DNA from 3 places in the Pseudoduganella sp. GW821-FHT05F09 genome. Region 1 is predicted to be linked to each of the others. Evidence: predicted binding sites of a transcription regulator. Region 1 holds the regulator's gene; each other region holds the start of a gene.

Region 1 (3,271 bases):
AGCATGGTGCTGCGGTCCGCGTCCAGTTCCAGCGCAGCGGCCTGCGCATCGATACGGCACACGCAACGCAGGCCTGCCCGCAGCGCCACCTGGTCCGCATACCATTCCAGCGCGGCCCACACGCCCAGCTGGTCCAGCACGCTGGGGCGCAGGTCGGTAATCACGCGGCGCACGGTTTCGATGGCGCTCTGCACCAGGTCCGCCGTATCCGCCAGCAGCGGCTCGGGCGTGCTGCCCGCCGCCACCGCCCGCTCCTGCGCCACCAGGACGTAGGCGCGGATGCCGGTCAGCAGCCCGCCCAGTTCGTCGTGGATTTCCTGCGCAATGCGCTTGCGTTCTTCTTCCTTGATGCGTTCCTGGTGCGCGCCCAGGCGGCGCAGCTCGTCCTGCGACTGGCGCAGTGCCTGCAGCAGCTGCTGGGACTTCTGCTCGGCCAGCTTGCGCTCGGTAATGTCGCGTACCAGGCCGGTGTACATGCGCTTGCCGCCCAGCGTCATCTCGGCCACCGACAGGTCCATGGGGAAGACGCTGCCGTCGCGCCGCAGGCCCTGCACTTCGCGGCCCTTGCCGATTATGCGTTTTTCGCCGGTGGCGCGGTAGTGGGACAGGTAGCCGTCGTGCGCGCTGCGGTGCGGCTCCGGCATCAGCATATTGATATTGCGGCCCGCCACTTCCGCCTCCCGGTAGCCGAACATGCGCTCGGCGGCGGGGTTAAGGCGCTCCAGCATGCCGTTTTCGTCGATGGTGATGATGGCGTCCACCGCCGTCTCGAACACGGCGCGCATGCGCGCTTCGCTCTCCTGGAGCGCCTGCTCGGCGGCCTTGCGGGCGCTGATGTCGTGGATGGTGGCCATCACCATGGTCTGGCCGTCCGGGCTGCGCAGCGGCGACAGGCTGACTTCGACCGGGAATTCGCGTCCCTCCCGGTGGCGGCCGGACAACTGCGCGCCGGCGCCCATGGCGCGCGGGCGCGGCTCGGCGCTGTAGCCTTCGCGCAGCGCCTGGTGGCCGTGCCGGAAGCGTTCGGGTATCAGCGTCTCCACCGGCAGGCCCTGCAACTGCTCCTGCGTGTAGCCGAACAGCGCTTCCAGGGCCGGATTGGCGAGCGCAATGGCGCCGCCGCGGTCGACGATGAGGACGGGGTCGGTGGCGGCAGCCAGTAGCCAGGCCAGGCTTTGGTCGGCGATGGGGGGATTTTGCATGCCGCAATCATACGAGGGATGCACGCCCCGGTAAAGCCTCGGCGCCCGTGCGGCGCGGCCGCCCGCAGTCAGGCGGCCTGCTGCTCCGGCGCCAGACGGCCGGAGGCCAGGTCCTGCAGGCCGGCCAGGTCGAGTATGCGCAGGTCGCGGTTGTTCAGGCTGATCCAGCCAGCCTTGCGGAAACGCGCCAGCAGGCGGCTGATGCTCTCGATGGTCAGGCCCAGGTAGCCGCCGATGTCCTCGCGCGACATGCGCAGCTGGAAGCTTGCAGGAGAGAAGCCGCGCGCCGCGTAGCGGGCGCCCAGCGAAGTCAGCATCAAGGCCAGGCGCTGTTCGGCGCGCATATTGCCCAAAAATAGGGCAACAGCCTGCTCGCGCTGGATCTCGCGCGCCATGACGCGGTGGAACTGGTGCATCAGCTCGGGTACTTGCGCCACCAGTTCCTGCAGGCGGTTGAAGGGGATTTCGCACACTTCGCTGTCTTCCAGCGCCACCGCGCTGCAGCTGTGCTGGCCGGTGCCTATCGCTTCCATGCCGAGCAGGTCGCCGGCCATGTGGAAACCGGTAATCTGCTGTTCGCCGCGCTGGTTCACCTGCGCGGTCTTGAAATGCCCCAGGCGCACCGCGTACAGGCTGCCGAAACCCTGCCCCATGCTGAACAGCTGCTCGTCGCGCTGCACCTTGCGGCGGCGCGAGATGATCTGCTCCAGGCGGTGCATCGATTCCTCGTCCAGGCCCTGCGGCAGGCACAGGCGGTTGAAGCTGCACAGGCCGCAGCGCGGCTGGGGCTGCGGCCGCGCTGGGTTGGAGGATGCGATGTGGATGGTGGCGGTGGTCATGGTCGGCTCCGGTGCATGGGCTGCGCTGTCGATGCGGACAGTATCGCGTGCACCGGGCCTGGGCGGTATCGGGTATTCCGGCCAGTTGCTGTAGGGGATCCCCTACAATCCGGCTCAGAAGGTGATTTTCAGGGCCGACGGTGCCCCGGCCAAGGCGCCGGGAGCGCTGGAAATGCCCTCCACGGTCAGGCCTTCCTGGGTCTGGCGGAACGGCAGCGCGCCGTCGCGGCCCAGCTGTTCCACGCCCTTCACCTTGCCCGCGCCCGGGCCGAGCACGCGCAGCACCACCGAGCCGTCGCGCGGCGCGCCGATGGCGTAGACCGCCGCCCCCTTGGCCGTGAAGCGCCACGATTCCTCGCCGAACTGCTTCCAGGGCCGGGTGCCGTAGATGGCCTCGCCATTGGTGTCCAGCCAGGCGCCCACGTCCAGCAAGGTGCGCTGCTGCTCCTCGGGGATGGTGCCGTCCGCCTTGGGCGAGAGGTTGAGCAGGTAGAAGCCGCCCTTGCTCGCCGTGTCCACCAGGCGGCCGATAATGGCGGCGCCGCCGGCCACCTTCATGCCGTTGGTGTAGCCCCAGGTGCTGCCTATGGTGTCGTCCACCATCCACGGGCCGGGGCGGATGTCGGCCGGCGAACGCACGCCTATTTTTTCAAAGTCGATGATGGAGCCGACCTGCCTGGCGTCGTCATTGCTGGGCGCGTAGGCAACGAACTTGGTGCTGATCGAGACTTCCTTGTTCCAGGCCTGGGCGCGGTTGTAGTAATAGGCCGCCAAGCGCAGCTTGAGCGGGTCCAGCACGCGCAGATTGACGCCGTTGTCGAACCACAGGATGTCGGGCTGGTACTGGTCGATCAGCTCCAGGTTGCGGTTCACCCAGTCGGTGAGGAAGCGCTCCATGGCGGGCTGGCTGCGGTCGGCCACGTTGTAGAACGCGGCCCACTCCGGGTCGTACAGGTCGGCCTTGGCCGCTTTCAGGCGGGCTTCCAGCGCTGGCGGGGGATTGATGAAGGTGAAATTCTCCACCCCGTGGTTGGATACGCCGAACTTCATGCCCTCCTTGCGCACGGCGGCCGCCAGTTCGCCGATCAGGTCGCGCTTCGGTCCCATGCGCTTGGCGTTGAACGGCGTGACCCGGCTGTCCCACAGTGCGAAATTGTCGTGGTGCTGGGCGGACGGCATGACAAAACGGGCGCCGGCCCGGCGGAACAGCGTGGCCCACTGCGCCGCGTC
Region 2 (3,271 bases), on a different contig from region 1:
AGATAGCCCGGCAGCAGGCTGGCCTGCAGGGTGCGCCCCTGCAAGCCGATCTCATTGCCCGCGCCGACGATCTGCACGCCGGTCAGCCACAAGCCGTTGACGCGGCTGCGCGCAAACGCCTTGAAGTAAGCCGAGTAGCCGCGCGTGTTGCCGAACTCGCCCTTGTCCAGTATGGCCGACACGCCCAGCAGCGCGCGGTTTTCGGCCTCGGCCTGGTCCAGTTCCTGCTGCACCGTGGCGCTGCGCTGGCGCGGCGCCAGTTCAGTCAGCGCGGCGGTCTTGCGGGTTTCACTCTGCGCCAGCTCGCTCTTGACGGCGGCGGCCTGCGCCTCCAGCGCGGCGGCGCGCTGCTTTGCCACCATGCCGGCGGCCAGGCCGGCCAGCAGTACAACGCCCAGCACGCCAGCCAGGGCGGCGGCGGAGAAATAGTTCTTCTGCTTGAGGAAGCGCGGATTGAAGAGATTGATCTGCTGGCTCAAGGGCGGCCTCCTTCATCGCGCAGGGCGGCGCCCAGCGTCATGAAGTAGCGCGCCTGCTGCGCCGGGTCGCGCAGTTCGGGCACTTGCTCCAGGTCCAGCACACTGTCCAGGTCCAGCACTTCCACCGGCAGATACAGGTTGCGCGACAGGTAGTCGTGCAGCTCCGGACTGCCGGTCGGCGCCAGCACCAGCTTGGATACTGCGACATGGCTGAACTGCCGCTCGAAGTGGTCCAGCGAACGCTGCAGCTCCAGCGTGATGCGGTCGTGCAGCTGCTGCTGCTTGCCGCTGTCGCCGATCAGCAGCTGGGCCAGCGTGATGTCCATGCGGCGCGCCAGGTACAGCTCGCCGCCGAAGGTGACCGTCAGCAGGCCGCCGTCCATGTCGAACGACAGCAAGGCCACGCCGCGCCCTTCCGGCTCCAGCATGGCTGAGATATTGCGCTGGGCCATTTCAGGGATGTCGATGACGTCCAGGCAGACCTTGCTGCCCGCGAACAGGTTCTGGCGCGGCTCGATCACGCTATTGCGCGCGGCCACGGCAAACACCTGGTGGTTGTGGGCGGGCGCGTTCTTGGCCACCGGCACATCCAGCACGTCCACGGTGGCGTCGGCTACCGGAAAGTCGATCATGTCTTTCAGGCGCCAGCTCACCGCCGTCTTCAATTCCTCGGCCGGCACATTGGGCGCTTCCAGCATCAGCAGCTGGTATTCGCCCATGCCCAGCACGCTCGAGCACTGGTACTGCGCCGTGTTCAGGTCCTTGTGCAGACGCGCCAAGGCCGCGCCGGCCTGCTCGCGCGCGCCTTGCACAAACAGCGCCGTCCGGACAGCGGGCTTGGCTTCGCGGCGGCGCTCGACGCGCGCAGCCAGCACGCCGTCCGCATAGAGCGCAATGGCAAGCCAGCCGTCTTTTTTCTTCGCTTTTCCCCAAAAACCCATAAAACCGTCTCAATATTTAGCGATGCATTCACAAACCGTCGCAGTGGCTTGATTATATTCAAGATTCCTGCCGCGTCGAGGCCATATTTCATCCCTTGAAACAACTTTCCCCTGCTTTTTTGCCGAATGGAGACAAAAAGCACATTGCAAGCCGGTCAATGCATTTCCCTCAGGTAAATGTATGGCGCGCGGTAGGTGCCGTAAGTGAGCCGTCCATAGACGCCGGGCAGCCAGACCGGCTTGGCAGGCATCACATTCGTGCTGCCGTAATTGCCCGCGCCCGGCGCCGCCAGCCGGATGGTCGCCGCGCCTTTTTGCAACGTCACCGTGGCGGCGGACATGGAGGCCAGCACGGCCTTGCATTGCGCACCGTTTGCCAGCGTCTTGGTACAGCTGCTGAACACCAGGTCGGTGCCGGCCAGGCTGCTGGCGTTGTCGCTGATGCTCAGTTGCCAGCCGCTGCTGCTGAAGAATTGCGCCTGCAAGTCCAGCGGCATGGGCAGCAGCTCCGAGCCATAGCCATGGCTGGCCACAAAGCGGCCGCTGACGATCACCAGGCCACCCTCGATGGCGCCGCTGATCTTGGAGGTGACGGCGTCGGTGCCGCTGGTCTCGGTGCCGCGCAGGAAGATATTCGTCGGCGCGATGGTGCTGGCCGCATTTACCGTTGGAAAGGTATAAACCGGCGTAAGCGTAGCGATGCCGTCCACAAAGTTGCTTGCGGCAACGGTGGCCGCGCTCAGCACCGAACCGGTCGGCGTGCTGGGCGGATTGGCGCTACTCCCCTGCGCGGCGGAGAAAGCCGTCAATGCCGCCGCCCTGGCTAAACTGCCGCGATAGTTGACGGTGGTGGCGCCGAGCGCATTGCGGGCCAGTAACTGCACCGGGAACGGCTGCTTCGAATAGGCCGCGCCGTTCACGCCAGCCGCGCACGGCAGCAGGGTATGGCAGTCCAGGGTCCGCGCAGGAACGGTGTCGAAATGGTGCGGGTAGAAGCGGCCAACGTTGACCGGCAGCACGTCAATGGGGCCCGTTCCCAGATAATCCAATGCCTGCACGCTGAGCCGGATAATGCCGACGTCGTCAAAGGCAAAATCGCCGCTGGCCACGCCACTGCTGAACCCGCCGAACGTGCCGCGCAGCACAACCGTCGGGGCCATATCCACAAAGTATTCACCACTGGCATCGGTCGCCACCCTGGCCGTCTGCGTGAGGGCCAGCGGGTCGTCTTCGCGGCCGAAGTTGGGCGTTATCACGGGCACGCTGCCTCCGGACATGGCTTGCACCTGCACCCGGAAATTCGATCCCGCCGGTACGAAAGCGCCATCGCTCAAGGATGCCGCCGGCCAGCCCGCCTGGTTGTTGCGGGACGGCGTTATGCCTACGCTGGTGATGGTGGCCAGCCGCAGTTCGCGCGGGCGCGACACGAACGGATCGGTCGTGCCCAGCTTGCCGGCCTGGTCGATGGCCAGCAGTTCAATCCGGCCGGCGTCGGCGTAGTTGAACTCGTAGATCGCCGCGCTGGTGGGCGAATTGGCCGGCAGCACCACATCGCGGAAAGTGTTTCCCCACTCGGCCGCACTGGCGGCTGGCACCAGGCCGCTCTGTGCGCACAATTCCAGCGAAATGGCGGACGCGCCGCGCGGGTTAAAACTGGCCTTGCGTCCGTTGGCGGTGGCAGGATTGTGGCAAGACAATGCAAACTTCATTTTAACCGTGGTGTCGCTGGTGGCCAGGCTGGTCGGCACTTCGTTTACCGTGTAGGTGACATACATGGGTATCGGCTCGTTGGCCGTGACCGTCGCCAGCGAAATCCGTTTGCAAGGCTGAGCCGCGCTGCCGAAGGGCTGG
Region 3 (3,271 bases), 260 kb from region 1:
CGTCTTGGGTATGGTCAGCCCGCAGGCGGCGACGATGGGCACCACCAGCAAGGTGGTGCGGTTGCCCGGCAAGCCGCCTACGCAATGCTTGTCGAGCACCAGCCCGCCCGGCCACTGCAGGCGCTGGCCGGCCGCCACCATGGCGCGCGTGAGCGCGATGGTCTCGGCCAGGTCCATGCGGTCGCCGGAGCAGGCGGTGATCAGCGCCGCCAGTTCGATTTCCGAGTAGCGTCCGTCCGCCACGTCGCGCACGATGCCGGCGGCCGCTTCGGCCCCCAACGGCCGCCCGTAGATCTTGGCCCGCACCGCCGACAGCGACAGCACCGGCCGCGCGTGCGCCACCCGCAGCGGCTCGCCGTCGGCGCCGCCCAGCGCGCGCCAGGCCGCTTCCGACAAACCCAGCTGGTACAGGCCGATCAGGCTGCCGTGCACCACGTTGAGCGTGGCCAGGATGTGCGCGTCGCCGCGCCAGACCTCGATGCGCGAGCGCGCCTCGAAGCCCTCCGACTTGCATACCGGGCTGTCGCTGCGCAAGTAGACCACGGGCTCCTGGTAGGTGTCGATGCCCAGCCGGTGCAGCAGCAGCCCGGCCATGGGCGCACCGCCATCTGCCGCGCGCTTCACGCCAGCTCCTGCCGTTCCAGGTAGTCCGGCACCCGGCAGTCCCAGTGCAATTGCTCCTCGATGCGGTGGCGCAGCGCGTCGGCCGCGGCCGGTTCGCCATGCGTGATGAAAGTGCGTTTGGGCGGCTGCTGGAAATGGCCCAGCCAGCTCAGGATTTCCCCCGCGTCGGCGTGCGCCGACAGGTTGTCGATCTGACGCACGCTGGCGCGCAGTGGCACGTACTCGCCGTGGATCTTGATCTCGGGCACACCCGCCAGCATTGCCGCGCCGCGCGTGCCGCCGGCCTGGAAGCCGACAAACAGCACGGTGTTGCGCGGATCGCCGGCGAAGGCCTTGAGATGGTGCAGCACCCTGCCCCCGGTCGCCATGCCGCTGGCCGCGATGATCACCATGGGCAGCTGCCGCTGGTTGAGCGCAATCGATTCCTCGACGCTGTTGACGATGTGCGCCGCGTGGCACATGGCCTGGCATTGGCCGTGGTCCAGCCGGTGCAGCTTGCGGTGCTTCTGGTACAGCGCCGTGGCGTCGGTGGCCATGGGGCTGTTCAGGTACACCGGCAGCGACGCCGGCAGCCGGCCTTGCTGCTTGAGCTGGTGGATGGCGTACAGGATGGACTGGGCGCGTCCGACCGCGAAGGCAGGAATGATGGTGACGCCGCCGCGCGCGGCCGTCTGGCGTATGGTCTCGCCCAGCAGCACGGCGGGATCGGCGGGGTCGTGCAGGCGGTCGCCGTAGGTCGATTCCAGCACCAGGTAGTCGCAGCGGGCGACATGGCTGGGTTCGGCCATGATGGCGTCGTGCAAACGCCCGAGGTCGCCCGAAAAGGTGACCGTGCGGGTGCCGTCGGTTATCGTGGCGATGGCCGCGCCGAGGATGTGGCCGCCCAGCGCCAGTTGGCCGCACAGCTTGCCGCAGATCTCGAACGTCCTGCCGAAGGGCACCGGTGAAAAATAGCGCAGCGCGTTCAGCGCGTCGTGCTCGGTGTACAGCGGCAGCGCCGGCGCATGCTTGGAATAGCCGTGGCGGTTCGCGTGGCCGGCCTCCTCTTCGAGCAGGCGGCCGCTGTCGGGCAGCAGCAGCTTGCACAAGTCGAAAGTCGCTTCGCTGCAATAAATCCTGCCCCGGAAGCCGTTCTTGACAAGCAGCGGCAGATAGCCGCTGTGGTCCAGGTGGGCGTGGGTCAGCACCACCGCGTTGATGTCCGCAGGCGCCACCGGCAGGTCGGCCCAGTTGCGCAGCCGCAAGTTCTTATAGCCCTGGAACAGGCCGCAGTCCAGCAGCATGCGCGCGCCGCCGGCGGTGAGCAGATATTTGGAACCGGTCACGGTGCCGGTCGCCCCCAGGAATTGCAGTTGCATGGTCGTCCCCCAGTGTGCACGCTGCAGGACGGCACGGCATGGCCGTCCTGTTAAGCGGCCACATCACTCTATCGGCCGCCTGCGGGCGCGTCAGCCCCGGAACTTGATGCAGATCAAAGTTTTCGCCAAAAAGGGCCGGCGGCGGCCGATGCGGGCAAATTTGATCTGCATCATAAAAATTCCGCATGGGCTTTGGTAGCCTGAAACTCTCTCCCATCGATTGCATGCGGCGAATTTCAAGGAGCTTGCCATGTCATACAAATCCATCCTGGTCCATGTGGATCAATCATCCCACGCCACAGCGCGCATCGAGTTCGCTGCCGAGCTGGCGCGCAGGCAGGAAGCCCACCTGACCGGCGCGGCGCTGTCCGGCCTGGCCATGGACTTCTACCGCAGCGGCGGCATGACCTGGGGCGCACCGGTGCCGCAGGAAGTGTTCGACAAAGTGAAGGAAGACAACCGGCTGGCGCTGGCGCAGTTCGACAAGCTGGCCAGCGCCGCCGCCATCAGCTATGAAACCCGCTACACCGACGACGACCCGGACTTCGGCCTGGTGCAGCAGGCGCACTACGCCGATCTGGTGGTGCTGAGCCAGACCAGCCCCGACACCAGCGGCCCGCGCTTGCTGCGCAGCCTGCCCGAGTATGTGGCGCTGAACGGCGGCCGGCCGGTGCTGATGGTGCCTTACGCCTGCGTCTTTACGCATCTCGACCGGCATGCGCTGGTGGCATGGGACGGCAGCCGCGCCGCCACGCGCGCCATCACCGACGCGCTGCCGCTGCTCAAGCGCAGCGCCCAGGTCACGCTGGCGGTGTTCGACGCGGAGCGGCAGTACGGCGTGCACGGCGACGTGCCCGGCGCCGATATAGCGCTCTACCTTGCGCGGCACGGAGTGAAAGTGGAGGTGCAGCAGCACGCCACGGCGGACGGCATCGACGTCGGCAGCGCCCTGCTGTCGCTGGCGGCCGACCTGAGCGCCGACCTGCTGGTGATGGGCGCCTACGGCCACCAGCGCTGGAGCGAGATCATCCTGGGCGGCGTGACGCGCCGGGTACTGCAATCGATGACGCTGCCCGTGCTGATGTCGCATTGAACGGCGGCGCATCGCCCCTCAAAGGAGTGTCCATGGCATACAAACGGATTTTGGTGCATGCCAGCCTGTCGCCGCACGCCGCCGCGCGCATGGCGCTGGCGGCGCGGCTCGCGCTGGCGTGCGATGCGCACCTGACAGGGCTGGCCTGCACGGGCGTGTCCCGCTACGCGCTGCCCGCCGACGCCGCGCGCCTGCC

What was found. The regulator FNR, encoded in region 1, switches genes on or off when oxygen is low (the NO sensors DNR and NnrR bind a similar motif). The targets are predictions, from matches to a motif close to TTGATNNNNATCAA.
Region 2: the regulator FNR is predicted to act here: its motif matches at 1,469-1,482, upstream of AC07S4_RS20595 (agglutinin biogenesis protein MshI).
Region 3: the regulator FNR is predicted to act here: its motif matches at 2,086-2,099, upstream of AC07S4_RS03490 (MBL fold metallo-hydrolase RNA specificity domain-containing protein).

What each region holds. Positions count from the first base shown of each region.
Region 1 covers NZ_JBWKSD010000001.1:1,077,696-1,080,966, reverse strand. The annotation lists gene AC07S4_RS04555 (PAS domain-containing sensor histidine kinase) at 1-1,202, opposite strand, end outside; gene fnr (fumarate/nitrate reduction transcriptional regulator Fnr) at 1,271-2,041, opposite strand; gene AC07S4_RS04545 (alpha-L-fucosidase) at 2,156-3,271, opposite strand, start outside.
Region 2 covers NZ_JBWKSD010000006.1:187,722-190,992, reverse strand. The annotation lists gene AC07S4_RS20600 (MSHA biogenesis protein MshA) at 1-479, opposite strand, end outside; gene AC07S4_RS20595 (agglutinin biogenesis protein MshI) at 476-1,420, opposite strand; gene AC07S4_RS20590 (DUF6701 domain-containing protein) at 1,576-3,271, opposite strand, start outside.
Region 3 covers NZ_JBWKSD010000001.1:815,168-818,438, reverse strand. The annotation lists gene AC07S4_RS03495 (thymidine phosphorylase family protein) at 1-594, opposite strand, end outside; gene AC07S4_RS03490 (MBL fold metallo-hydrolase RNA specificity domain-containing protein) at 621-1,982, opposite strand; gene AC07S4_RS03485 (universal stress protein) at 2,233-3,075, shown strand; gene AC07S4_RS03480 (universal stress protein) at 3,108-3,271, shown strand, end outside.